DNA from 4 places in the Streptomyces sp. NPDC048353 genome. Region 1 is predicted to be linked to each of the others. Evidence: riboswitches for the same ligand, from Rfam matches in the RefSeq annotation. Region 1 holds a riboswitch; each other region holds the start of a gene.

Region 1 (5,546 bases):
GGGCCGGTGGGTCGACGCGGGCGAGGCGCGCCGCCGCCATCTGCTCCAGTCGCTGCTCCAGGCCGAGGGGATGGACGTCCGCGGGTACGAGGACAGGTTCGGCACCTCCCCTGTCGCCGACTTCCCGGCCGAACTGCGCCGGTTCGAGGCGCTCGGCTGGCTGGACGAGGAGGCGCCGGCCGGGCTGCTCCGGCTCTCCGCCGAGGGGCTCGCCCACTCGGACGGGATCGGACCCGAGCTGTTCTCCCCCGCCGTGCGGGCGGCGATGGCCGCCTACGAGCCGAAGTAGGGCCGCGTGGACCTGACGATCCTGTACCGGGGGCCGCTGGCCTCCTGTGACTACGACTGTCCGTACTGCCCCTTCGCCAAGCGGCGCGACAGCCGGGAGCAACTCCGCGCGGACCGGGCCGCGCTGGAACGGTTCTCCGCCTGGGTGGCCGGGCAGACCGGCGACCGGCTGCGGATCCTGTTCACCCCGTGGGGCGAGGGGCTGGTCCGCTCCTGGTACCGGCGGACGCTCACCGAGCTGTCCCGGCTGCCGCATGTCGAGCGGGTCGCGATCCAGACCAACCTGAGCTGCCGCACCGACTGGCTGGCGGAGGCCGACCCCCGGACCCTCGCGCTCTGGTGCACGTACCACCCCGGCCAGACGCCCTACGACCGGTTCCTCGCCAAGTGCGGTGAGCTGGCGGCCCGGGGGACGCGGTTCAGCGTGGGGGTCGTCGGACTGCCGGAGCACCGGGAGCACGCCGTGCGGCTGCGGGCGGAGCTGCCGTCCGAGGTCTACCTCTGGATCAACGCCGCCGAGGGGTACGCCTACACCGACGAGGAGGCCGACGCCTGGACGGCGCTCGACCCCCTCTTCCCGTACAGCCGCCGTCCGCACCGCTCGGCCGGTCTCCCCTGCCGGACCGGCGAGTCGGTGATCTCCGTGGACGGCGACGGGACGGTCCGGCGCTGCCACTTCGTCAAGGCCGAGCTGGGCGGTCTCTACGACGGTTCCTACCGCGCCGCCCTGCGCCCGCGCGCCTGCCCGCTCTCCGTCTGCGACTGCCACATCGGCTACGTCCATCTGGAGTCGCTGCCGCTGTACGACGTGTTCGCGGGCGGGGTCCTGGAGCGGATCCCGGCGGCGCCGCCGGGCGGTCCTAGAGGGGCATGAGGTCGGGCCGCTTGGCCGCCACGTGGTCGCCCGAGCTCTCGCCCCGCAGCCGGCGGCCGATCCACGGCACGAGGTACTCCCTGGCCCACAGGATGTCGTCGCGGCGCAGGTCGAGCGCGCCGCGCGGGGGCAGGGGCGGCCACGGCTGGTCCGGGTCGGCCGGTACCTCGATGCCGAGGACCTGGGCGGCGCGGAGCGCGACGCGGGTGTGTCCCTCGGGCGAGAGGTGCAGCCGGTCACCGTCCCAAGCCCGCCTGTCCTGGACGGACTTGAGCGACCACAGGTCCAGGACCGGGCAGCCGTAGCGGTCGGCGATGGACCGGACGTGGGCGGTGTAGGTGGCGATCTTGCCGCGCAGATGGCGCAGCACGGGTACGTCGCGGGTGTCGAAACCGGTGGTCACCATGACCGTGCCGACGGCGGAGGTGAGGTCGGCGACGGCGCGCTCGAAGCGTTCGGCGACGGCGTCCGGGTCGCTGCCGGGCCGGATGATGTCGTTGCCGCCCGCGCAGAAGGTCACCAGGTCGGGGGCGAGCTGCTTCGCCCGCGGGACCTGCTCCGCCACGATCTGGTCGAGGAGGCGTCCGCGCACGGCCAGATTGGCGTAACGGAACGCGTCGTTCTCCGGCAGCCGGTCGGCGAGGAGGACCGCGAAACGGTCCGCCCAGCCGAGGAAGCTCCCGCCGGGGCCGGGGTCTCCCACGCCCTCGGTGAAGCTGTCTCCGATCGCCGCGTACGACCCGAATACGTCCATGTCTCTTGATCTCGAATCGTCTGCCACGGGAGCACATCTTTCCTTTACGGGTGTGACCTACGCGACCGTAAGGAGGGGTTGACGGAGGGTGAGATATGCCACCGGTCAAGATTGCGCCAAGGCGGAATACGCGAAGGGCCCGGCACGAAGGTGCCGGGCCCGGTGCGCACCCGGAGAGAAGGCGATTCCGGGTGGGGTGCGTCAGATACCGACGCCCTTCTGGCGGAGGTACTCGAGCGGGTCGATGTCCGAGCCGTAGCTCGGCCCGGTGCGCATCTCGAAGTGGAGGTGCGGGCCGCTGGAGTTGCCGGTGGAGCCCGACAGGCCGATCTCGTCGCCGCCGCTGACGGACTGGCCGGTGGAGACGGAGAGGGAGGAGAGGTGGGCGTACTGCGAGTAGGTGCCGTCCGCGTGCTGGATGACGACCTCGTTGCCGTACGAACCGCTCCAGCCGGCGGAGTGGACGGTGCCCGCGCCGACGGCCTTGACGGAGGTGCCGGAGGAGGCCATGAAGTCGACGCCGGTGTGGTAGCCGGAGGACCACATGGAGCCCGAGGCGCGGTACTGGGTGGAGATGCCGCCGCTGACGGGGGCGACCCAGCCGGAGGACGCGGCCTGGGCGGGCTGCTCCTGGGCGGGCGCCGGCTCGGTGCGCTCGGCGCTGCGGGAGCTGCGGGTCTCGGACGCGTCGGCGGAGGACTTCTCGGCCTTGGGGGCGGCCTTCGGCGCGGCCTTGGGGGCCTTGGCCTTCGGGGCGGGCGCCTCGGCCGTCGACTTCGCGCCGATGCTGAGCTTCATGCCGGGGAAGATCAGCGAGGGGTTCTCGCCGACGACCTGGCGGTTGTCCTGGTAGAGCTTCTTCCAGCCGCCGGCCAGGTGGTGCTCGGAGGCGATCTTGGACAGGTAGTCGCCCGCCACGACGGAGTACGTCGTGGGCTTCGCCTTGGCGGCGGCGGGGGCGGCCGGCGCCTTCGCGGGAGCGGCGGCCACGGCGGCGACGGCCTGCTCGGGGGTCACGGTCGGGGCGGACTTCTCGGCGGCGTGGGCTCCGGTCGCGCCGAGGAGCGGCAGGGCGACGACGGCGCCGCCCGTTCCGGCGGCGACGAATCCGCGCGTGATCGGGTTGACCTTGGGACGGCGGTGCTTACCCTTCGCGGGCATGGCGAATTCCTCTCCGTCGCCTACGAGGTGAGCTGTCGGGTTCGGGCTGGAGTTGCCCGGTCGCGATCGCTCGCGACTTCACCCCAAGCCGTTCCGGATCGACCGGATCGGCGTACTACCTGGGTCCCCCGCTCCTGCCGTACGTGGGTGGGTGCGGATTCCGGACGGTGGCAGGATTCGGCGGTCCGACCGGATTGACGGTGACCGTAGACGAGCGGGGTCGGCGTGAACAAGCCGCTCTTTTCCCCGCCCATTCGGAGGAGCGATTTACGTCCGGAATTCCGGTCACCCTCCGTGGATGCGGGACTCTCGACATCCTTTTCTCGCAGGGCGTTTGCGGAAGACGATCAGGCACGGTCCGTCACCTGTGAGACGCTGCTCACGCGTCGAAACCCATCTCCCCTGCAATCAGGGCGCGTTATCACCAAGGCCCTAATTCGGACAGAACACCCATTCCCGTCCGAGGGGTGTGCGCCCGGCTCGCCACCCGGAATGATTGCCCCTGGAACCGATCTCGTATCGTCGAAGTCCGCCAACCTTCAGGAGCACTCGTGACGCAGCAGCTGCCCCAGGTCTCGTCGACCGAACCCGAGCTGACCGGGGTCCGCAATTTCCGGGACGTGGGCGGCCTGCCGACCGAGGACGGCGGGTCGGTCCGGTTCGGACGCCTCTACCGCAGCGGCCACCTCGCCCATGCCACCGAGGACGACGCGGCCTTCCTCGCCGGCCTGGGGCTGCACACCGTCTTCGACTTCCGCAACGCGGCCGACCGGAAGGTGGAGGGCGCGGACGTCGAGCTGCCCGGCGTGCGGAACGTGAACATCCCGCTCAACGACCCGGCGGACGGCAAGGAGTTCTGGAAGCTGGTCAGCGGCGGCGAACTGGATCAGCTGCGCGAGGCGCTCGGCGACGGCAAGGCGGCCGACCGAATGTCCGATTCCTACCGGAAGATGGTGGTCGAGCGGACGGCGGAGCACAGCCGCGTCCTGCACGCGATGGCCGACGACAGCGTTCCCGCGCTGATGCACTGCGCCGCCGGGAAGGACCGGGCGGGGCTCTCCATCGCGATCTCGCTGCTCGCGGTGGGCGTCGAGCGGGAGGCGATCGAGGCGGACTACGTCAAGTCGAACGACCCGCACCGCCGCTACAAGATCCGCCGCAGCTCCACCTCGGCGGACGCCATGGCGCCCGAGGTGATGGAGCTGCTGAGCCCCCTCTTCGACGCGCGGGTGGAGTACCTCCGGGCGGCCTTCGAGACGATGGAGCAGACCTGGGGCACGGTCGAGGCGTATCTCTCGCAGGGCCTCGGGCTCTCCCCGGAGACACGGGAGCGCCTGCGCCGGAGCCTGGTGACCGGGCCCACCGAGGTCTGAGCGGCCGGGACCGGCGCGACGAGCGAGCGGGGCCGGGCCCGGAGGCCCGGCCCCGCTCCTGGTCCGCTACTGGTTCTGGCCGCCGAGCAGGAACAGCAGGTAGAGGAAGCCGGCGAAGAGGTGCCCGGCCACCAGATAGGCGAAGAGCCGCAGGACCAGGCCCTTGGGGAACTTGCCGCCCCCACGCTCCTCGCCGGTGACCGCAGTTGATTTGTCGGACATGTCGGATCCCTTCCGGGGGCTCATCGCGGGCGGGCGGTCGTGTCGCCGAGACAGGTCTCGGCCGCGGGGCTCTGCATCAGCGTGTGGACGAAGAGCAGGTCGGCGCCCCCGCGCGTGGCGGCGCCGATGCGGTGGGGCGTGAGCGAGTCGAAATGGGCGCTGTCGCCCGGGTCGAGGACGTGCACGGCGCCGCCGAGGGAGAGCCGCACCCGCCCGTCGATCACGTGCAGCCACTCCTCGCCGGGGTGGACGCGCACGATGTCGGAGCGGGTGGCGTACGGCACGTGGACGCGGAGCGCCTGCAGGGCGCGGCCGGCTCCGCCCGCCTGGTGGTAGATCCAGCCGTCGGCCTCGACCGGCTCGGACCGGCCGGCGCGGATGACCGGGTCGCGCTCGGGGGGCACCTCGCCGAGGAGCGCGGAGACCGTCGTACCGTAGATACGGGCCAGCGCGAGCAGCATCGGCAGCGAGGGCTGGCGCCGGCCGGTCTCCAGGCGCGAGAGGTGCGCCGGGGAGAGCCCGGCCCGCCGGGCCGCGACTTCCAAGGTGAGCCCGCGCCGTCGGCGCAGCCCCCGCAGCTGGGGGGCCATGTCGGGCAGCGCGCCGGCTTCGTCCGGGCCGTCCGGCGCGAGGGGGTCCGGGGACGGCTCCCCGGGGAGGTGCTCCATGCCCCCATTGCGCCAGGGTCTTTCCCCTGAGGCAAGTTTCTTGCCTCAGGGGCAAATCCGCCCCGGCCAGCAGCGCCCGACCGTGCGGGGCCGTGCCGGGCCGCCGCTAGCGCTGTGCGACGGCCTGCTTGACCAGCGTCTTGCCGAAGTCCCACATCAGTCCGCCGCCCCCGTGCGCCTCGTCCATCACCGCCGTGAAGGCGGTC
Region 2 (5,546 bases), on a different contig from region 1:
CGCCGGGGACGCCGGGCGAGTACCTCGACGGCGTGCCGATCGGCCTCGGCTTCCGGGTCCCGATGGTCGTCATGTCCCCGTGGACGCGGGGCGGCTGGGTCAGCTCGGAGGTCTTCGACCACACCTCCGTCCTGCGCTTCATGGAGACGTGGACGGCGGCCATCGGCAAGCCGGCCGCCTGTCCGAACATCAGCGCCTGGCGCCGCAAGGTGACCGGTGACCTCACGGGGGTCTTCGACTTCGCCCGGCCGGTGTACGGGGTGCCGTCGGGGCTGCCCTCGACCGCCAAGGTGATCGGGCAGTCCACGTGCGGTCCGCTGCCGAACCCGGTTCCGCAGGACAACGCGCTGCCCGCGCAGGAGCCGGGCACGCGTCCGGCGCGCGCCCTGCCGTACCAGGTGAACGGCAACCTGGACCGGTTCGAGTTCGGGACGGGGGGCAAGATCCTGGCCTGGTTCTCGATGACGAACCAGGGCGAGCAGGCCCGGCGGGCCGCGCACTTCACGATCCACCCGCACCAGCACCGGGACACGGCGGCCTGGCAGTACACCGTGGACCCGGGCTCGACGTCGTCGGACTACTTCAACATCGGGACGGGCTCGGGGTCGGGGAAGTACGACATCTCGATGATGGGCCCGAACCGCTTCCTGCGCCGCTTCATCGGCGACGCGTCCAAGGCGGGCCGGGCGGTCGAGGTCGCGTCCCGCTTCGCGACGGAGCCCGGCACCGGGAAGACCGCCGTCTACTTCAGGCTGACCAACAGTTCGGCGGGCCCGGTGACGTTCACGATCCGGTCGAACGCCTACCGCTCGGACGGCCCGTGGACGTACACGGTCGCGGCGAACTCCTCGCGTGAGGACCACTTCAACGCGGTGGCCTATCACGGGGGTTGGTACGACTTCACCATCCTGGCGGACATCGACGGCACCTGGTCCCGCCGCTACACCGGCCACATCGAGACCGGCGCGCCGAGCGTGACGGGCTAGCTTGGGCTCGGCGCGGGGCTCGGGCATCCGGGTACGGCGCCGGGCTCGGGCGGGTCAGGTGTGGGCCGGGGCGAGCGGCGCGCGCTTCTTGTTCCGGGCCTCCGCGACGGCGTACGCGCATCCCGGCAGGACCAGCAGCACGCTCGCCCACAGGGGCATCCGGAACAGCGGGTCGACGCCGGCGAGGCTGTCGGTGATCACCAGCGCCGGCAGGCCGACGACGAGCGCGACGAGCCAGCCCTTGCCCAGCCCCAGGGAGCCTCGGCGCAGCTCCAGCGCGACGGTCGTCACGGCGATGGCGCCCCAGAAGGCCGTCCGGCCCGGGGTGACGTCCACGCCCGCCGTCCAGTGGCGCAGGTGGGCGAGCAGCAGCAGGAGGCCCGCCATGAAGGTGATCATGGCGGCGAGGCGCGCCGCGCGGCGGTGGAGCGGCCTGCGCGCCCGGGCCCAGGAGGCGGCGAACGCCGTGACGTCCTCGCCGACGACGTCACGCGGCGTGCGCCCGGCGGCCTCGGCGTCCTGGAGGTGCGCGGCCAGCTCGGCGAGCATGTCGCGGAGGGTCGCGTCGTCGATGCCCCGGTACTCCCAGTTGCTGCGGCATATCGCGAGTACGCGTTCGGTTGTCATGTGGTCTTCTCCCCCGTGGGTGCGTCGGTGTCGGGCGGCTCGCCGGTCCCGGCCGCGGCTTCGGCCCGGGCCTCGGTCGGGGCCCGGTCGGTGGTCGCGGTCAGGATGCGGCCTGCCTGCGCGGAGAACTCCCGCCAGACGGTCCGCCCACTGTCCAGTTCGGCCCGGCCGGCGCCGGTGAGCCGGTAGTACTTGCGGGGCGCGCCGCCGCTGGAGGACGGCGCGCGATAGGACTCGACGAGCCCGGCCCGCTCCATCCGGGCGAGCAGCGGATAGATGCTGCCCTCGCTCACCAGCTCCAGGCCGCTCTCCGTGAGCGCTTCGACGAACTCGTAGCCGTAGCGCGGCCGTTCTCCGATCAGGGAGAGCAGGCACAGGTCGAGCACCCCGCGCAGAAGCTGACTGCGCCGCTGGTCACCGGCGCCCGGCAGCTCCTTTGTCATGCGGTGCATGGTAGTGGTGACTACCTTGCGCCGCAAGACAGCCCTTTCCAGGTCCACCACCCCCCTGAACTATCGCCCCAAAAGGGATATTCAGGTTTATTGGCCGCATTACCTTATTGTTTGCACACTCCGGAGAACAAGCGATAAAGAACGACATTACTGACTCAGTGACGTGAATCACGACGATGCGTGGAACCGTGCCCACCCACCCGTCGACCCCGTACCGCGCAAGGAAGTTCGGCACCGCCCGACGCCCGATCGAGGGCCACGTCACACAAGGCGCGCGCATTCCGCAATTAACCGCGTCATCGGAGACTTGTTTTCGCCGACATTTCTCGCCTACGGTCACCTGCATTCGGACGGATCGCCGAATCCTGCCACCGCCCGAAAGACCACCTATTCACCCGTCGGCAGGAGCGGGGGACCCACTTTTCTCTCCGGTTCGGGATTCCGGATCGGATCGGGGTGAAGTCGCACGCGTGCGGCCGGGCATCTCCAGCCCGAACCCGACAGCTCACCCCGCAGGCGCCGGAGAGGAACCCATCATGCCTGCACACGGTAAGCACCGGCGCCCCAAGCACCGAACCCTCACCCGCGGTCTCACCCTGGCCGGCACCGGCGGCGCGGCCCTGGCCCTGCCCCTGGTCGCGACGGCCGCCGCCCACGCCGCGCCCGCCCCGGCTTCCGCAACCCCCACCGCCATTGCCGCGGAGAGGACCGTTTCCAGCGCCGCGGAAAAGATCAAAGAATCGATTCCCGCCGCTGCCGCTTCGACCGCCCGCACCTATACGGTCGCGTCCGGTGATTCCCTTTCCTTGATCGCACAGGAACAGGGCATCCGGGGCGGCTGGAAGGTTCTCTACACCACCAACCGAAGCGTTGTCGGTGACAATCCGTCACTTATTCACCCGGGTCTCGAACTGACGATCCGCAAGCAGGCGGCCGCCGCGCCCAAGGCCCCCGCGAAGGCCAAGGCGACGCAGCCCAAGGCGAAGGCCAAGGCCAAGCCGAAGAGCGCGACGAGCACGAGCACCGAGCGCGCCAGCCGCTCGCAGGAGCGCGGCGCCGCCCCCGTGAAGGCTGCCCAGCCGGCCGCTCCCGCCGCCGCGCCCGCCGCCCCGCGCTACAGCAACGACCTCGACGGCTGGATCCGCGAGTCGCTCGACATCATGGCCTCGTACGGAATCCCCGGCAGTTACGAGGGCATCCAGCGCAACATCATGCGGGAGTCCTCGGGCAACCCCCAGGCCATCAACCTCTGGGACTCCAACGCCGTGAAGGGCACCCCCTCGAAGGGCCTGCTCCAGGTGATCGAGCCGACCTTCCTGGCCTACCACGTCCCCGGTACGTCGATGGACCTCTTCGACCCGGTCGCGAACATCACCGCCGCCTGCAACTACGCGGCCGACCGCTACGGCTCGATCGACAACGTCAACGGCCCCTACTGATCCTCCCTTCGGGGGCGGACACGGCAGGGCTCCCGGCCGCTCGGGGGCCGGGAGCCCCGCCGTCCGCTCAGCGCGCGATGTCCGCCGCCGGGCCCATCACGATGACCGGCTCCTTCATCGGGTCCAGGGCGCGCAGGAGCTCGGGCATCACCTCGCGGGCGAGCGAGACGCACGCCTGGGTGGGCCCGCCGTGGTCGACGTGGATCCACACCCCGCCGCCCTTCGCCGCCCCGAGGGGCCGCTTCTTGTTCAGCGGACTCGTCCCGGGGATCCGGTTGTAGTCGATGGCGATCACATAGTCGAAGGAGCCTTCCAGCGGCTCTCCGGCGAAGCCCGTGCCCTGGAGGGCGAACTCCTCGTCCTGGTCGTACGGCAGCAGTGAACCGGGGTCCGGGAGCCGACCGCCGGCGTCCCCGATGCGGAACACCCCGATGGGTGACCGCAGATCGCCGGCCACGTGCTCGTCGGTCCAGCCGCGCAGCGCGTTGTGGGCGGGCCACGGTCCTGCGACGCGGTTCCACCGCCTGCTCGGGTCGCGTTCGTAGAGGACGGCCTCGGCCTCGTTGGTGGTCGTCGTCGCGCCGAGCACGACCAGGGCCTGGGTGGTGCCGGCGGGGAAGGCCGCACGCGTGGACGGACCGACTCCGGGAAGGCGGTCGACCCAGGCGGGTTCGGGCCTCGGGGCCGGAGGGCGATGGGGTACGGAGTCGCGGTCGCCCGGCGGTCCAGCCGCTCCCCCGGCGGGTGGCGGGGGCGGGGCCCCGGTACAGGCGGCGAGGAGCAGCGCCGCGCACAGGGTGGTCGTCAACGCTCGTACGGCGGCCTTGCGGACAGGCATGGGACAGCATCCTCCGAGGCGGGGGGAGCAACGCAGCGATCCGTACCCGATCCGCGTCCGACTCTGTCCCCGGTCCCGCACACTCACCCGTCCAGGGCACGCGGCCGGCCGACGCGCCTGGTGAGGCCGCGGATCTCTGGCCTCCGGCCGGGACGGTCGGCTGCTTCCGGCCCGGGACGGCGGGCCGGGGCGGGTGTCCGCCGATTCCTCGGAGGGTCAGGCGGCCAGGCCCAGTTCCTGGCGTACCACGATCGCGTTGAGGCGGATCGCGAACGGGACGATGTCCTCGATCCCCAGCGTGCCGACCCGTGCCTTGTCCAGCCCGAGCGTCACGTCGATGCAGAAGGCGATCGCGTACAGGTACGCACCGGTCTCCTCGTCCTGCAGGGCGAAGAACAGGTCGCGGTAGTACGACGTGCGGTCCTCGGTCTCCTCGTAGTACGACAGCCCCGGCTCGCCCTCCTGCGCGGCGAGGCCGGTGAAGGCGTGGACCAGCTCCTTCTCGATGGTGTCCCAGAAGGAGGCGTCCGCGAACTCCTCCGGGAGCGCCTGCCGGACGGCCTCCTTGAGGGAGAGCACCATAACGAGGACGGGGGCGTTCTCCTGGAGCCCCCAGCCGCGGACCATCTTGACGATGGCGCTGTCCGGTATCGCGGCGGCGGCCTCCCTGATGTTGTCGAAGTCGAAGTTGACGGTCGCCGGGGCGATCGCCTCCTGGAACAGCCGGTCGACGGCCCGGGCCTGGGCGAGATGGTCCGGGCCCACCTCGATGACGGTCTTGAAAGCGGCGGCCATGACTCCTCCTGTGGTGTGGCGGTGATCAAGAGGCGTCAGTATGCCGAGGGGAGGGGCGCCGGGTCGAAGGCGTCCCGCCGTGCGGACGCACCGGGTCGACGGCGCCGCCCTAGGGCCACGGGGCGATCGGTCCGCTCACGCGCCGGGTGCGGCCGGGGGCCGGCGGGTGAAGTGGGCGGCGAACCAGCGGGCGGCGAGGTCGCCGACCCGTTCCAGCGCGCCCGGCTCCTCGAAGAGGTGGCCGGCGCCGGGCACGACCTCGAGCCGGTTCTCGCAGCGGAGTCCCGCTCGGGCCTCTTCGTTCAGGTCGAGGACCAGCGGGTCGGCTCCGCCCACGATGAGGAGGGTGGGGGCGCGGACCGAGGCCAGGTGCGGGCCCGCCAGGTCCGGGCGGCCGCCTCGGGAGACC
Region 3 (5,546 bases), on a different contig from region 1:
CCACGGCGCTTTCGACGAGGTCCACTGGGTGGGCCCCGAGGACGCGGTCCGCGCGGCCCGGCGGCTGGCGGCCCGGCAGTTCGCCACGGGCGGCTGGAGCGTGGGCGCCGTCGCCCTCGTCGCGGGCTGGCTGGCCCGCACCCGGCCGCGCGGCACGCGGATCGCGGCCGTCTTCCCCGACGGGCCGCAGCGGTACTTCGACTCGGTGTTCAGCGACGAGTTCTGCGCGGCGCACGGGCTGCTGGAGGCGCCGGTACGGGAGGAACCGGCGGCGTACGAGAGCGGCGTGCCGGTCACCGGCTGGACCCGGCGCGTGCTGGAGCGGGTCCGATGAGCGCCCCGACCGCGGTCCCCGCCGAGGGCGGGATCTGGAAGCGGAGCCGTACGTTCGACCCGGCCGTGCGGCTGCTCCTGGTCAACCAGCTGACCATCAACCTCGGCTTCTACATGCTGATGCCGTACCTCGCCGCGCATCTCGCCGACGGGCTCGGCATGGCGGCCTGGTCGGTCGGGCTCGTCCTCGGTGCCCGCAACCTCTCTCAGCAGGGCATGTTCCTGATCGGCGGCGCCCTCGCCGACCGGCTCGGCTTCAAGCCGCTGATCGTCGCCGGCTGCGCGCTGCGGACGGCCGGCTTCGGGGCGCTCGCCTTCGCCCAGTCGCTGCCGGTGCTGATCGCCGCCTCGGTGGCGACCGGACTGGCGGGGGCGCTGTTCAACCCCGCCGTCCGCGCGTACCTGGCGGCGGAGGCGGGGAAGCGGCGCGTGGAGGCGTTCGCCCTCTTCAACATCCACTACCAGGCGGGGATCCTGCTCGGGCCGCTGGTGGGGGTGGCGTTGACCGGGGTCTCCTTCCGGCTGACGTGCGTGGTGGCGGCGGCGCTCTTCGCCGTCCTGACGGTGGTGCAGCTCCGGCACCTGCCGGTACGGGCCGGGGCCCGGGGGGACGCGGCTCCGGACGCCGGGGGCGGGCGGGGCCAGTTCCGTACCGTGCTCGCGAACCGGACCTTCTGGCTCTTCTCGCTCGCGATGACCGGCTCGTACGTCCTGTCCTTCCAGGTCTATCTCGCGCTGCCGCTCGCGGCGGACGGCACGGCGCCGACCACCGCCCTGTTCGTCGTCTCGGCGCTCGTCGCCCTGGCGGGCCAGCTCCGGATCACGGCCTGGTGCGGGCGCCGGCTGACCCGGGAGCGCTGCCTGGTGCTCGGCCTCGCGCTGATGGGCGCCGCCTTCCTGCTCCCGGCCGGGGTGCCGGGGGTGGTGGGGCTGCTGCTGTGCGCGGCGGTCCTGGCGCTCGGGAACGCGGTCCTCTACCCGTACGAGATGGACACGGTCGTCGCCCTCTCGGGCGGCCGGTGGGTCGCCACGCACTACGGCCTGTACAACACCGTCTGCGGGATCGGCATCACCCTCGGGAACCTGGGGACGGGGGCGCTGCTCGACGTGGCCGGCGGCTCCGCCACCCCGTGGCTGGTCCTGGCCGCGGTCGGTCTCGGCTGCGCGGTGGCGATCGGGGCCCTGGCCCGGCGCGGCCGGCTGGCGGCGACGGGCTGAGCCGTACGCCCCGACGGGGGGCCGGCGCTCTCCGGACGCTGTCCGGAGGCCGCCGGGGCGGCCGGGGCCACCGGGGCCGCCGGGGCCACCGGGGCCACCGGGGATACCGGGGCTACCGGGGCGGCCGCGTGCCGTACTCCACTCGGCGGCGCGGGGTCGCCGCCCGGGGCGGCGACCGGCACGCTGGGAAGGGCACGGTACCGTCCGGCGCCGTGCACGGATCCGGCAGGAGAGCACAGGTGGGGCAGCGAGCGGCGGGGAACGGGGCTTCCGGGCATCCGCGCCCGGGCCCGCACGAACGCCCGCGTCAGGCCTCGAACACCCCCTCGCACGGCCGCTCACGTCCGCACCCGGGCCCGCACGGCCTTCCCCACCTGCGCCCGGACCCCCGCCCGCGTCCGCCCTCACGGGCCGAGCGCGCCCGCCGGTTCGTCCGGGCCCTGCCCCCGCTGATCATCGCCGGAGGGGTCGTCTTCGACCTGGCGACCCCGCCCGCCTACACCGCCGCCCCGCTGTTCTCCGCGGCCCCGCTCATCGCGGCGCCGCTCTTCTCGATGCTGACGACCCTGCTCACCGGCATCGCCGCCGTCCTCGCCTCCGTCGGACTGCACCTCTACAACAGGACCGTCACCGACGTCCCCGCCCTCACCGAGACCCTCACCGTCATCACGGTCGCCGCGCTCGCCCTGCTGATCAACCGGGTCGTCCGCCGCAGCGGCGAACGCCTGGCGTCGGCGCGGGTGATCGCCGAAGCGGCGCAGAAGGCCGTGCTCCCGACGCCCGCAGAGCGGATCGGCGGGCTGCAGGTCGCCGCCCGCTACGAGGCGGCGCAGGCCGACGCGTTCATCGGCGGTGACCTGTTCGCCGTCCAGGACACCCCCTACGGCGTACGGGTCGTGGTCGGCGACGTACGGGGCAAGGGGATGGACGCGGTCGAGGCCGTCGCCGTCGTCATCGGCGCCTTCCGGGAGGCCGCCGAGCAGGAGTCGACGCTGGAGGGCGTGGCCCAGCGCCTGGAGCGGGCCCTGGCCCGCGAGGGCACCCGGCGGACCGGCCTGGACGCCGCCGAGGGGTTCACCACCGCCGTCCTCGCGGAGATCCCGCGCGGCGCCGGTCTCGTACGGGTGGTGAACCGCGGGCACCCGGAGCCGCTGATGCTCTACACCGACGGCGGCCTGACCATGCTGGCGCCGAGCCAGTCCGCGCTGCCGCTCGGCATGGGCGATCTGGCCGCCTGGCCGGACCGGGCCGACGAGACGCCGTACCCGCCGGGCGCCACGCTGCTCCTCTACACCGACGGCCTCTCCGAGGCGCGCGACGCCCACGGCACCTTCTACGATCCCGCCGAGCGGCTGGCCGGCCGGATCTTCCCCGGACCGGAGGAGCTCCTGGACGCGCTCGTCGACGACGTGCGGCGGTACACGGGCGGCGGGACGACGGACGACATGGCGCTGCTGGCGGTGAGCCGCCCGGCACGCGGGCAGCCGGAGCGGCGCCGGACCATGCCGGTGGTGCCGTGACGGCCTGCGGTGCCATGACGACCGACTGTGGTGACCATCCGTGATCGAAAGGTCCCGCTCCGATAACAATTGACGAAACATCAGATTCGGTTTCGTCGGCGCCTTTTCACTGAAACAGGGTCATGTGGGGGGCAAGTCGGGCCATTACCCCGCAATCCCATGAACGATCAGTAGGAACAGCTTGGAATACAGACCCCCTGTCTATTAACGTTCGATAACGCAGCGCGGTCGTCCCAGCCGTCGTTAGAGACGGCACCGTGCGCACGCGCCGAATCCTGAAAAGGAACCGGGGAACCACTACTTGGGGTGAATCGGGCGCTTTCGCACCTGTGCGGCAGTGCTCGTAGGAGACCTTCCTGCTCCGAACCCGTCAGCTAACCCGGTAGGCGAGAAGGAAGGAAAGGAGCACGCCTCCGTGGCGTCCAACACCCCTGCCCCCGAAGCCCCCTTCGACGCGTTCGGTGCCTCGGGTGCCGCCGGGACGGACAACGACACCGGCGCGTGGGAGGAGTGGAATCCCACCGAGGACTCCCTCCGCCAGCAGGCCCGCTCCGGTGGCCGCCACCGCGTGGTCAAGCAGCGCTCCGGCTTCGCCCGCTCCTCCACCGTCCTCGGCGTCGGTGTCATCGCCGCCGTCGGCGCCGGCGGCCTGGCCACCGCCCAGGAGAAGCCGGCCGTCTCCATCTCCCTTCCCGACCTCGACCTCCCCGACGCCTCCGAACTGCCCGGCGTCGGCGAACTGATCGCGGACGGCACCGGCGGAACCGAGGGCGTCGACGGCGCCGGTACGGACAACCTCCAGCCGCTCACCGCCACCCTCGCCCTGCCCACCGAGACGACCGGGACGGCCGGCTCCGCGAACGGATCCGCCTCCGCCGCTTCCGCCTCCGCGTCCACCGCCGACGCCGGCGAGGCGCTGCGCGCCCGCATCCTCCAGCAGGCCGAGCAGCAGCAGGCCTCCGCCGACGCCGCCGAGAAGGCCGCGGCGGAGAAGGCGGCCGCCGAGAAGGCCGCCGCCGAAGCGGCAGCCAAGGCGAGCGCCGCGGAGAAGGCCGCCGCAGAGGCGAAGAAGAAGGCCGAGGCGGAGGCGGCGGCCAAGGCCGAGGCGGAGCGCCTGGCCAAGCTCGCCGCGAGCTACGCCCTGCCCACCTCCTCGTACGTCATCACCTCCACGTTCGGCGAGTCCGGCTCGATGTGGTCCTCCGGCTACCACACGGGCCTCGACCTCGCCGCCCCCACCGGCACCCCGGTCAAGGCCGTCCACGGCGGCACCATCAAGTCGGCAGGCTGGTCCGGCTCGTACGGCTACCGCATCGTCCTGGAGCTCGCGGACGGTACCGAGGTCTGGTACTGCCACCTGTCCTCCATGACCGCCTCCGCGGGCCAGTCGGTGGGCACCGGCGAGACGATCGGCCGCGTCGGCGCCACCGGCAACGTCACCGGCCCGCACCTCCACCTGGAGGTCAAGACCCCGGGCGGCTCCGGCGTGGACCCGGCCGCCTGGCTGCGCGACAAGGGCCTGAACCTCTGACCATCGCCCGCGGGCCTGAAGTCCGCGGGCCTGAACGACCGCGGCCAGGGCCTGAAGTCCGCGGCGAGGGCATGAGCTCCGCGACGGGGGCCTGACCGTCCGACCGCTCGGCTGCGCGCGAGGGGGCTGAGCGTCCCGCCGTCGAACGCGTCAGCTCCGATAGGGGTTGTAGCCGCTGTAGTCGAGGTACTGCGGCGGCGCCCATACCTGCCCGGTCGCCCGCGCCGCGTACGTGAGCGCGGGCGAGGCGACCGCCTTGCGGTGCCAGAGGTGGTGCAGCAGCTCCTGCTCGCGGGCGGCGAAGTCCGGTTCCGCCGCGCCCCGCTCGGCCCGGTGGCGCAGGAAGGCGAGGGTCGTCGCGAACGCCTCGTACTCCCCGACCGCCCGCGCCGCCGTCTTGCCGTACGTCCGTGCGGCGAAGGCGCGGGCCACCGAGCGGGCCCTCATGGAGGAGAGCGCGAGGGGTTCGGCGGGCGAGAGCCAGCCGGCCGCCGCGTACGCCGGGAGCTGCCCGGATATGGTCCGCAGCTCCCGCTGCCGGCTCCATATCGCCAGCCAGGTCAGCAGCGCGAACGCCGGCACCATGAAGGCGCCGTACACCACGAGGAACCACCAGCCGCCGAAGACGGCCGAGCCGTTCCACAGGGCGTGCATGCCCATGGCGAGTATCAGGCCGGCGAGGGGGAGCAGGACGCGGCGGACGCGCCGGCGGCGGGCGGCGAGGGCGGCGAATCCGAAGCCGATGCCGGTGAGCACCGTGAAGAGCGGATGCGCGAACGGCGACATCACGATCCGTACGAAGAAGGTCCCGGCCGTCACCGAGCCGAACCCCGAGTCGCCGAACTCCTGGTCCTCCCCGAAGGCCCTGCCGAGATAGAGGATGTTCTCGGTGAAGGCGAAGCCGGTGGCGGTGAACCCGGCGACGACCACGCCGTCGACCACTC
Region 4 (5,546 bases), on a different contig from region 1:
TCAGGAAGTTCACCGGGACCGAGTCCGAGTCCAGCTCACGCAGCGCGTAGACGACGTCGACCAGGTCCTCGTCGCTCTCGCCCATGCCCGCGATCAGCCCCGAGCAGGCCGACAGACCCGCGTCGTGCGCCTTCCGCACGGTGTCGACGCGGTCCTGGTAGGTGTGGGTGGTCGTGATCTCGCCGTACGTCCCCTCGGACGTGTTCAGGTTGTGGTTGTACGCGTCGGCGCCCGCGGCCCGCAGCCGCTCCGCCTGGCCGTCGGAGAGCAGACCGAGGCACGCGCAGACCTCGACGCCCTCGTTCTGCTCCTTGATCGCCTCGATGGTCTTGCCGACCCGGTCCACGTCCCGGTCCGTCGGGCCGCGGCCGCTCGCCACCAGGCAGACCCGCTTCGCGCCGCCGGCCACACCGGCGGCGGCGGCCTGGGAGGCCTCGTCGGGCTTCAGCCAGGTGTACTTCAGGATCCCGGCGGTCGAGCCGAGCCGCTGGGAACAGTACGAACAGTCCTCCGGGCAGAGGCCGGACTTCAGATTGACCAGATAGTTGAGCTTCACCCGGCGCCCGAACCACTGACGGCGCACCTTGCCGGCCGCGGCCACCACATCGAGCAGTTCGTCGTCGGAGGTCGCCAGCACGGCGAGCGCTTCTTCACGGGTCGGCAGCTCGCGCCGCAGCCCCTTGTCCACCAGCGTGTTCAGCAGGTCCATAAGGGCTGATCCTGGCCTACGGCACGCCCCCCGGCCAAGGAGGAACCGAACAACAGCGCCGGATTGAGGTGTGTGGATGGCCACACTCTGACCTCGGCCACGGGCGGTTAGGGTCTGTGCGCTGCCTACAAAAGGATCTGGCCCATGCACCGGGACGCGCACACGCCGGACGAGGACCCGCGCCGGACTCCGTTCGACTGGACGGACACGGAGGCGCGCCGCCGCGCGGAGGCCGGTCTCGTGCGGACGCTGCGGCCGCGCGCCGCCGAGGCGGAGCCGCTCGACCTGGCGGGCAACGACTACCTCGGCCTGACCCGGCGCCCCGAGATCACCGAGGCCGCCGCCGAGGCCGCACGGCGCTGGGGCGCGGGCGCGACCGGCTCGCGCCTGGTCACCGGGACCACCCGGCTGCACACCACGCTCGAACGCGCACTCGCCGACTTCTGCGGTTTCGAGGCGGCCCTCGTCTTCTCCTCCGGCTACGCCGCCAACCTGGCCGCGCTGACCGCGCTCACCGCCCGGGACTCGCTGATCGTCTCCGACGCCGCGAACCACGCCTCGATCGTGGACGGCTGCCGCCTCTCCCGTGCCGAGACGGCCGTGGTCCCGCACGCCGACCCCGACTCCGTGCGCAAGACCCTCCAGGCCCATGACGGCCGCCGGGCCCTCGTGGTGACCGACTCGGTCTTCTCGGTGGACGGTGACCGGGCGCCGCTGCCCGAACTCGCCGCCGCCTGCCGCGCCCACGGCGCCGCGCTCGTCGTCGACGACGCCCACGGTCTGGGCGTGCTCGGTGCGGGAGGCCGCGGCGCGCTCCACGCCGCCGGACTGGCGGGTGACCCGGACGTGGTCGCCACCCTGACCCTGTCCAAGTCCCTCGGCAGCCAGGGCGGTGCCGTCCTCGGGCCCGCCCGGGTCATCGAGCACCTGGTCAACGCGGCCCGGACGTTCATCTTCGACACGGGCCTCGCCCCGGCCGCCGTGGGCGCCGCCCTCGCGAGCCTGCGCCTGATCCAGGGCGATCCCGCTCTCGCGGAGCGGGCGAGGACGGTCGCCACGACCTTGCACCGTCTGCTCACCGACGCCGGCCTGACCGCCGCACGCCCGGACGCGGCCGTGGTCTCGGTGCGGGCCCCGTCACCGGAGGCGGCGCTGCGATGGGCGGCGGACTGCCGCGAGGAGGGCCTGGCGGTGGGCTGTTTCCGGCCGCCGTCGGTGCCGGACGGCATCTCCCGGCTGCGGCTCACGGCGCGCGCGGATCTGGGTGACGACCGGATCGCCCAGGCGGTGGACACCATCGTCAGGACGGCCCCGCGCGCGGTGTAGGCCGTGCCCGGGCCGTCCCCGGCGGCCCCGCGACACGCCCGAGTTCACCGCTTCGGGGGACTGATATCTGCATATCTTGGGCGATCGGCCCCTATGGCGGCACGATCGGTGGCACGCTGACGCGACGTGCAGTCCGGGGCGTGCCCCCGGTGGGAAGGACAGCGTCGCCATGGCAGACCATCAGGAAGCATCCGTCACGCTGCCGAGCGATCCCGCCTCGGTGTCCGCCGCCCGCAGATACGTGGACGACGTCCTCCGGGAGTGGGGGCTCGAGGACGACAGCGACACCGGCGACACGGTCCGGCTGATCGTCTCGGAGCTGGCCACCAACGCCGTCCAGCACACCTTCGGGCAGTCGCCCACCTTCACCGTCGACGTCCGGCTGGAGCGCGAGGAGCGGTTGTACGTCGGGGTCACCGACAGCCACCCGCGCTGGCCGCGAAGACTCCCGGCCGCGGTCCAGCAGGACAACGGCCGGGGGATGGTGATCATCCGTTTCCTCGCGGCGGAGGCGGGTGGCCGGCTCTCGGTCACTCCGACCGACGAGGGCGGCAAGACGGTCTGGATCGACCTGCCCTGGGCGCTCCGGCGCCCGGTCTCGGCGCCGCTCGCGGGGACCTGACCGGGCGTCGGGCCGCGGCCCCCGGCTCCGCGGCCGGCGGGGCGCCCTCAGCCGGTCTCCGGCAGCGCGGTCGGACGACCCGTCAGCGGACCCTGCCGTAGTAGATCTTCGAGGACCAGATCTTGTCGAGCTTGACCCAGGAGCCGGTCTTGGGGGAGTGCCAGATCCTGTTCTGACCGGCGTAGATGCCCACGTGGTAGACCCTTCCCCCGGAGTGGAAGAAGACCAGGTCTCCGTGCTTCCTGCTGGAGGCGGAGATGTGCTTGGTCTTGTTGTACTGCTGCTGCGCCGTACGGGGCAGTGACTTGCCCGCCTTCTTGTACGAGTAGACCGTGAGCCCCGAGCAGTCGAACCGGCTGGGTCCGGACGCGCCGTACTTGTAGGGCGCTCCCTTCTTGGAGGCGGCGACGCTCAGGGCCTTGTTGGCGTGTGAGGTCGCGGCCTGGGCCTCTGGTGCGGCACCTGGTGCCAGCAGCGTGCCGCCGACGGCGGCGAGGGTGAGAGCCGAGACGGCTCCGGCCCGGGACAGCAGGGACGGGACATGAATCTGCGCGGTCATGCGCAACCCTTCGTCAGCCGCCTGTGAAGGATGACCTGTCGGGTTCGGGCAGGCGAAGATGCCCGGCCGCGGCTGCGGCTTCACCCCGAGGAACGGCCCACGTGCCCGGTCGTCCCGTGTTGCTCGGGTCCTCCACTCCTGCCGATCCACCTCTGTCGACCAGACGTCCGGGACAGCGGCAGGACTCGGCGTCCGCCCGGACCGCCCCGCCGTGGTGGCGGGGGCTTGTCGTCGTCACGGATCTTGACCCACATCCGGGGTGAAATCCGAGTTGAAACGGCGATATGTGAGGCTCCTCACGACTGACCCGTTCGGGTGGACAAGAAGGTTTCGTGATCTTCAGAGGTTTGCCCAAGGGGCCCCGCACCAGGGGTGGAACGCCTGATTCAGCCAGATGTGTACACCTGCCGTGCAACCCGCCCCGGTCATATGTGGATTCGTCGACTACGCCGAACGGGGGAGGGATTCTGCGCACCTCGTGGGCCGAGTGGACCTCGACACGACACGCGGGAATGTCAACTCGCCGGAGTCCTCGGAAGAGTGACCCGTTCCGCCCGCCGCTCGCCGTCCGAACGGTGACCCGTTCCGCCCGCCCCTCGCCGTCCAGCACGCGCAGCGCACAGGCCGGCGGGTCGGCGTGCACCTCGCTCTCGCCCGCAGGGGGAGCCGATCTGCAGCGAGATGCCCCTCGCGCCGGCCCCTTGGAACCGAGCCGCGTGCCCGCCCCTGCGCGCACGCGAAAGCCGCGTGCCCCCGTCCGCTACAGCGGGGGCACGCGGCCGTTTTCGTGGGGGCGTCAGCCCACCGGGGCCGGCTGCGGCGCCGGAGTGGTCTCCGGCTCGGTGGCCGGCCGGGTGCGGCGGCCGCCCAGGGCGACCGCGGCGAGGCCCAGCGCTGCCCAGACGCCGAGCACCAGGAGCGGTGAGCCCGCGCCCGCGCCGTCGAAGAAGGCGACCGACCGCAGCGCCGATCCGCCGGCGCCCGGCGGCAGCAGCTGACCGAGCGCCCCGGCGGGCGCCGGCAGCAGTTCGGGCGCGCTGGCCGCACCGGAGAACGGGTTGCCGAGCAGCACCATCAGCAGCGCCCCGAGGCCCAGGCCCGGCTTGCCGAAGAGGGACGCGAGTCCGGCGAGCGTCGCGCCGATGGCGAGCACCGTCAGTCCGAGGACCCCCGCCTCGGCCCACCAGCTCCCGGTGAGCGCGCCCAGCCAGCTGTGGGCGAGCGTGGCCCCGACGATCCCGGCGAGTGCCGCCGCGCCGGCAAGGGCCAGGACCGCCCGCCCGCGGCGCAGGCCCAGGACCGTGGTGACGACGCCCGAGGCCGCTCCGGCCAGGATGAGGGGGAACAGGCTCGAGCCGAACGCGCTGCCGCGCGGGTCGTCGGCCGGGGTGGGGACGACGTCGGTCACCTGGACGGGCGCGCCGGCGGGGAGCTGCGCGGTGACCGCCTCGCGCAGGAGCCCCGCGACGACCGGGCTCGCGGCGGACGCGGTCAGCAGCCGGGGCCCTTGCGGGGTCACGACCACCGCGCCGTATACGACCCGGTCCTCGATCGCCCTACGGGCGGCCTCCTCGGAGTCGTAACGGTGGACCTCGAAGGCGCCGTCGTGCTCGGCGAGGCGCTGTTCCAGCGGGGCGGTGGCGGTGGCGGGGCCGGCGACGCCGAGCGGCAGGTCGCGCGGGGCGAGGCGCGCGGCCGGCCAGGCGAAGGCCCACAGGGCCAGGGCCGCGACGACCGGGATCAGCACCATCACCGCGACGGTCTTGCGGGTGCCGGTGGCAGACATGGCGACTTCCGTTCAAAGAGAAGGATCGTTCGTTTTAGGCTCTGAGCCCACTGTCCCTCCGGCGTGGCCGCTTGTCAAGAATGAATGTTCGTTTTAAATTCGGACCATGGCCCGCGTCTCTCAGGAACACCTCGACGCCCGCCGCCGTCAGATCCTCGACGGCGCCGCGCGCTGCTTCGCCCGCAACGGCTTCCACGCCACCTCCATGCAGGACGTCCTCAGTGAGGTGGGCCTCTCGGCCGGTGCCGTCTACCGCTACTTCCGCGGCAAGGAGGAGCTGATCGCCGCCATCGCGTCGGAGGCGTTCGACGGCATCCGCGGCGCGTTCGAGGAGGCGTCGCTGACCGTGCCGCCGCCCACCCCCGACGTCCTCCTCGGCCGGGTCCTGCGGATCTTCCTGGAGGAGCGCGTCGCGGGAGCGGACCGCCAGGCCTTCGCGCGGCTGATCATCCAAGTCTGGTCCGAGACGCTGCGCGACGAACGGCTCTACGCGACCCTTTCCGAGGGCTACCACGGCATGCGCCAGGCCTGGGCGCTGCTGGTC

The links. A riboswitch is a leader RNA that binds a small molecule or an ion and turns the genes downstream of it on or off. The one in region 1 is predicted to bind cyclic di-AMP.
Positions count from the first base shown of each region.
Region 2: it holds a riboswitch for cyclic di-AMP, as region 1 does, so the genes downstream of both, ACZ6RC_RS17790 (LysM peptidoglycan-binding domain-containing protein) here and ACZ6RC_RS12450 (M23 family metallopeptidase) in region 1, are expected to answer to the same signal.
Region 3: it holds a riboswitch for cyclic di-AMP, as region 1 does, so the genes downstream of both, ACZ6RC_RS18655 (M23 family metallopeptidase) here and ACZ6RC_RS12450 (M23 family metallopeptidase) in region 1, are expected to answer to the same signal.
Region 4: it holds a riboswitch for cyclic di-AMP, as region 1 does, so the genes downstream of both, ACZ6RC_RS15715 (C40 family peptidase) here and ACZ6RC_RS12450 (M23 family metallopeptidase) in region 1, are expected to answer to the same signal.

Region 1 covers NZ_JBVJGU010000003.1:479,940-485,485, forward strand. The annotation lists gene ACZ6RC_RS12435 (STM4012 family radical SAM protein) at 1-289, shown strand, start outside; gene ACZ6RC_RS12440 (STM4011 family radical SAM protein) at 296-1,162, shown strand; gene ACZ6RC_RS12445 (SGNH/GDSL hydrolase family protein) at 1,149-1,916, opposite strand; gene ACZ6RC_RS12450 (M23 family metallopeptidase) at 2,118-3,077, opposite strand; cyclic di-AMP (ydaO/yuaA leader) riboswitch at 3,080-3,237, opposite strand; gene ACZ6RC_RS12455 (tyrosine-protein phosphatase) at 3,629-4,450, shown strand; gene ACZ6RC_RS12460 (DUF6126 family protein) at 4,517-4,672, opposite strand; gene ACZ6RC_RS12465 (helix-turn-helix domain-containing protein) at 4,693-5,340, opposite strand; gene ACZ6RC_RS12470 (aspartate aminotransferase family protein) at 5,447-5,546, opposite strand, start outside.
Region 2 covers NZ_JBVJGU010000004.1:580,046-585,591, reverse strand. The annotation lists gene ACZ6RC_RS17805 (phosphocholine-specific phospholipase C) at 1-986, shown strand, start outside; gene ACZ6RC_RS17800 (hypothetical protein) at 1,041-1,613, opposite strand; gene ACZ6RC_RS17795 (PadR family transcriptional regulator) at 1,610-2,056, opposite strand; cyclic di-AMP (ydaO/yuaA leader) riboswitch at 2,440-2,599, shown strand; gene ACZ6RC_RS17790 (LysM peptidoglycan-binding domain-containing protein) at 2,602-3,504, shown strand; gene ACZ6RC_RS17785 (hypothetical protein) at 3,572-4,342, opposite strand; gene ACZ6RC_RS17780 (Type-2Aa cytolytic delta-endotoxin) at 4,559-5,137, opposite strand; gene ACZ6RC_RS17775 (phosphoribosyltransferase family protein) at 5,273-5,546, opposite strand, start outside.
Region 3 covers NZ_JBVJGU010000005.1:16,291-21,836, reverse strand. The annotation lists gene ACZ6RC_RS18670 (PLP-dependent cysteine synthase family protein) at 1-334, shown strand, start outside; gene ACZ6RC_RS18665 (MFS transporter) at 331-1,551, shown strand; gene ACZ6RC_RS18660 (PP2C family protein-serine/threonine phosphatase) at 1,926-3,071, shown strand; cyclic di-AMP (ydaO/yuaA leader) riboswitch at 3,328-3,475, shown strand; gene ACZ6RC_RS18655 (M23 family metallopeptidase) at 3,487-4,602, shown strand; gene ACZ6RC_RS18650 (PrsW family intramembrane metalloprotease) at 4,753-5,546, opposite strand, start outside.
Region 4 covers NZ_JBVJGU010000004.1:96,653-102,198, forward strand. The annotation lists gene bioB (biotin synthase BioB) at 1-709, opposite strand, end outside; gene ACZ6RC_RS15705 (8-amino-7-oxononanoate synthase) at 854-2,035, shown strand; gene ACZ6RC_RS15710 (ATP-binding protein) at 2,205-2,657, shown strand; gene ACZ6RC_RS15715 (C40 family peptidase) at 2,740-3,216, opposite strand; cyclic di-AMP (ydaO/yuaA leader) riboswitch at 3,220-3,392, opposite strand; gene ACZ6RC_RS15720 (ABC transporter permease) at 4,013-5,002, opposite strand; gene ACZ6RC_RS15725 (TetR/AcrR family transcriptional regulator) at 5,109-5,546, shown strand, end outside.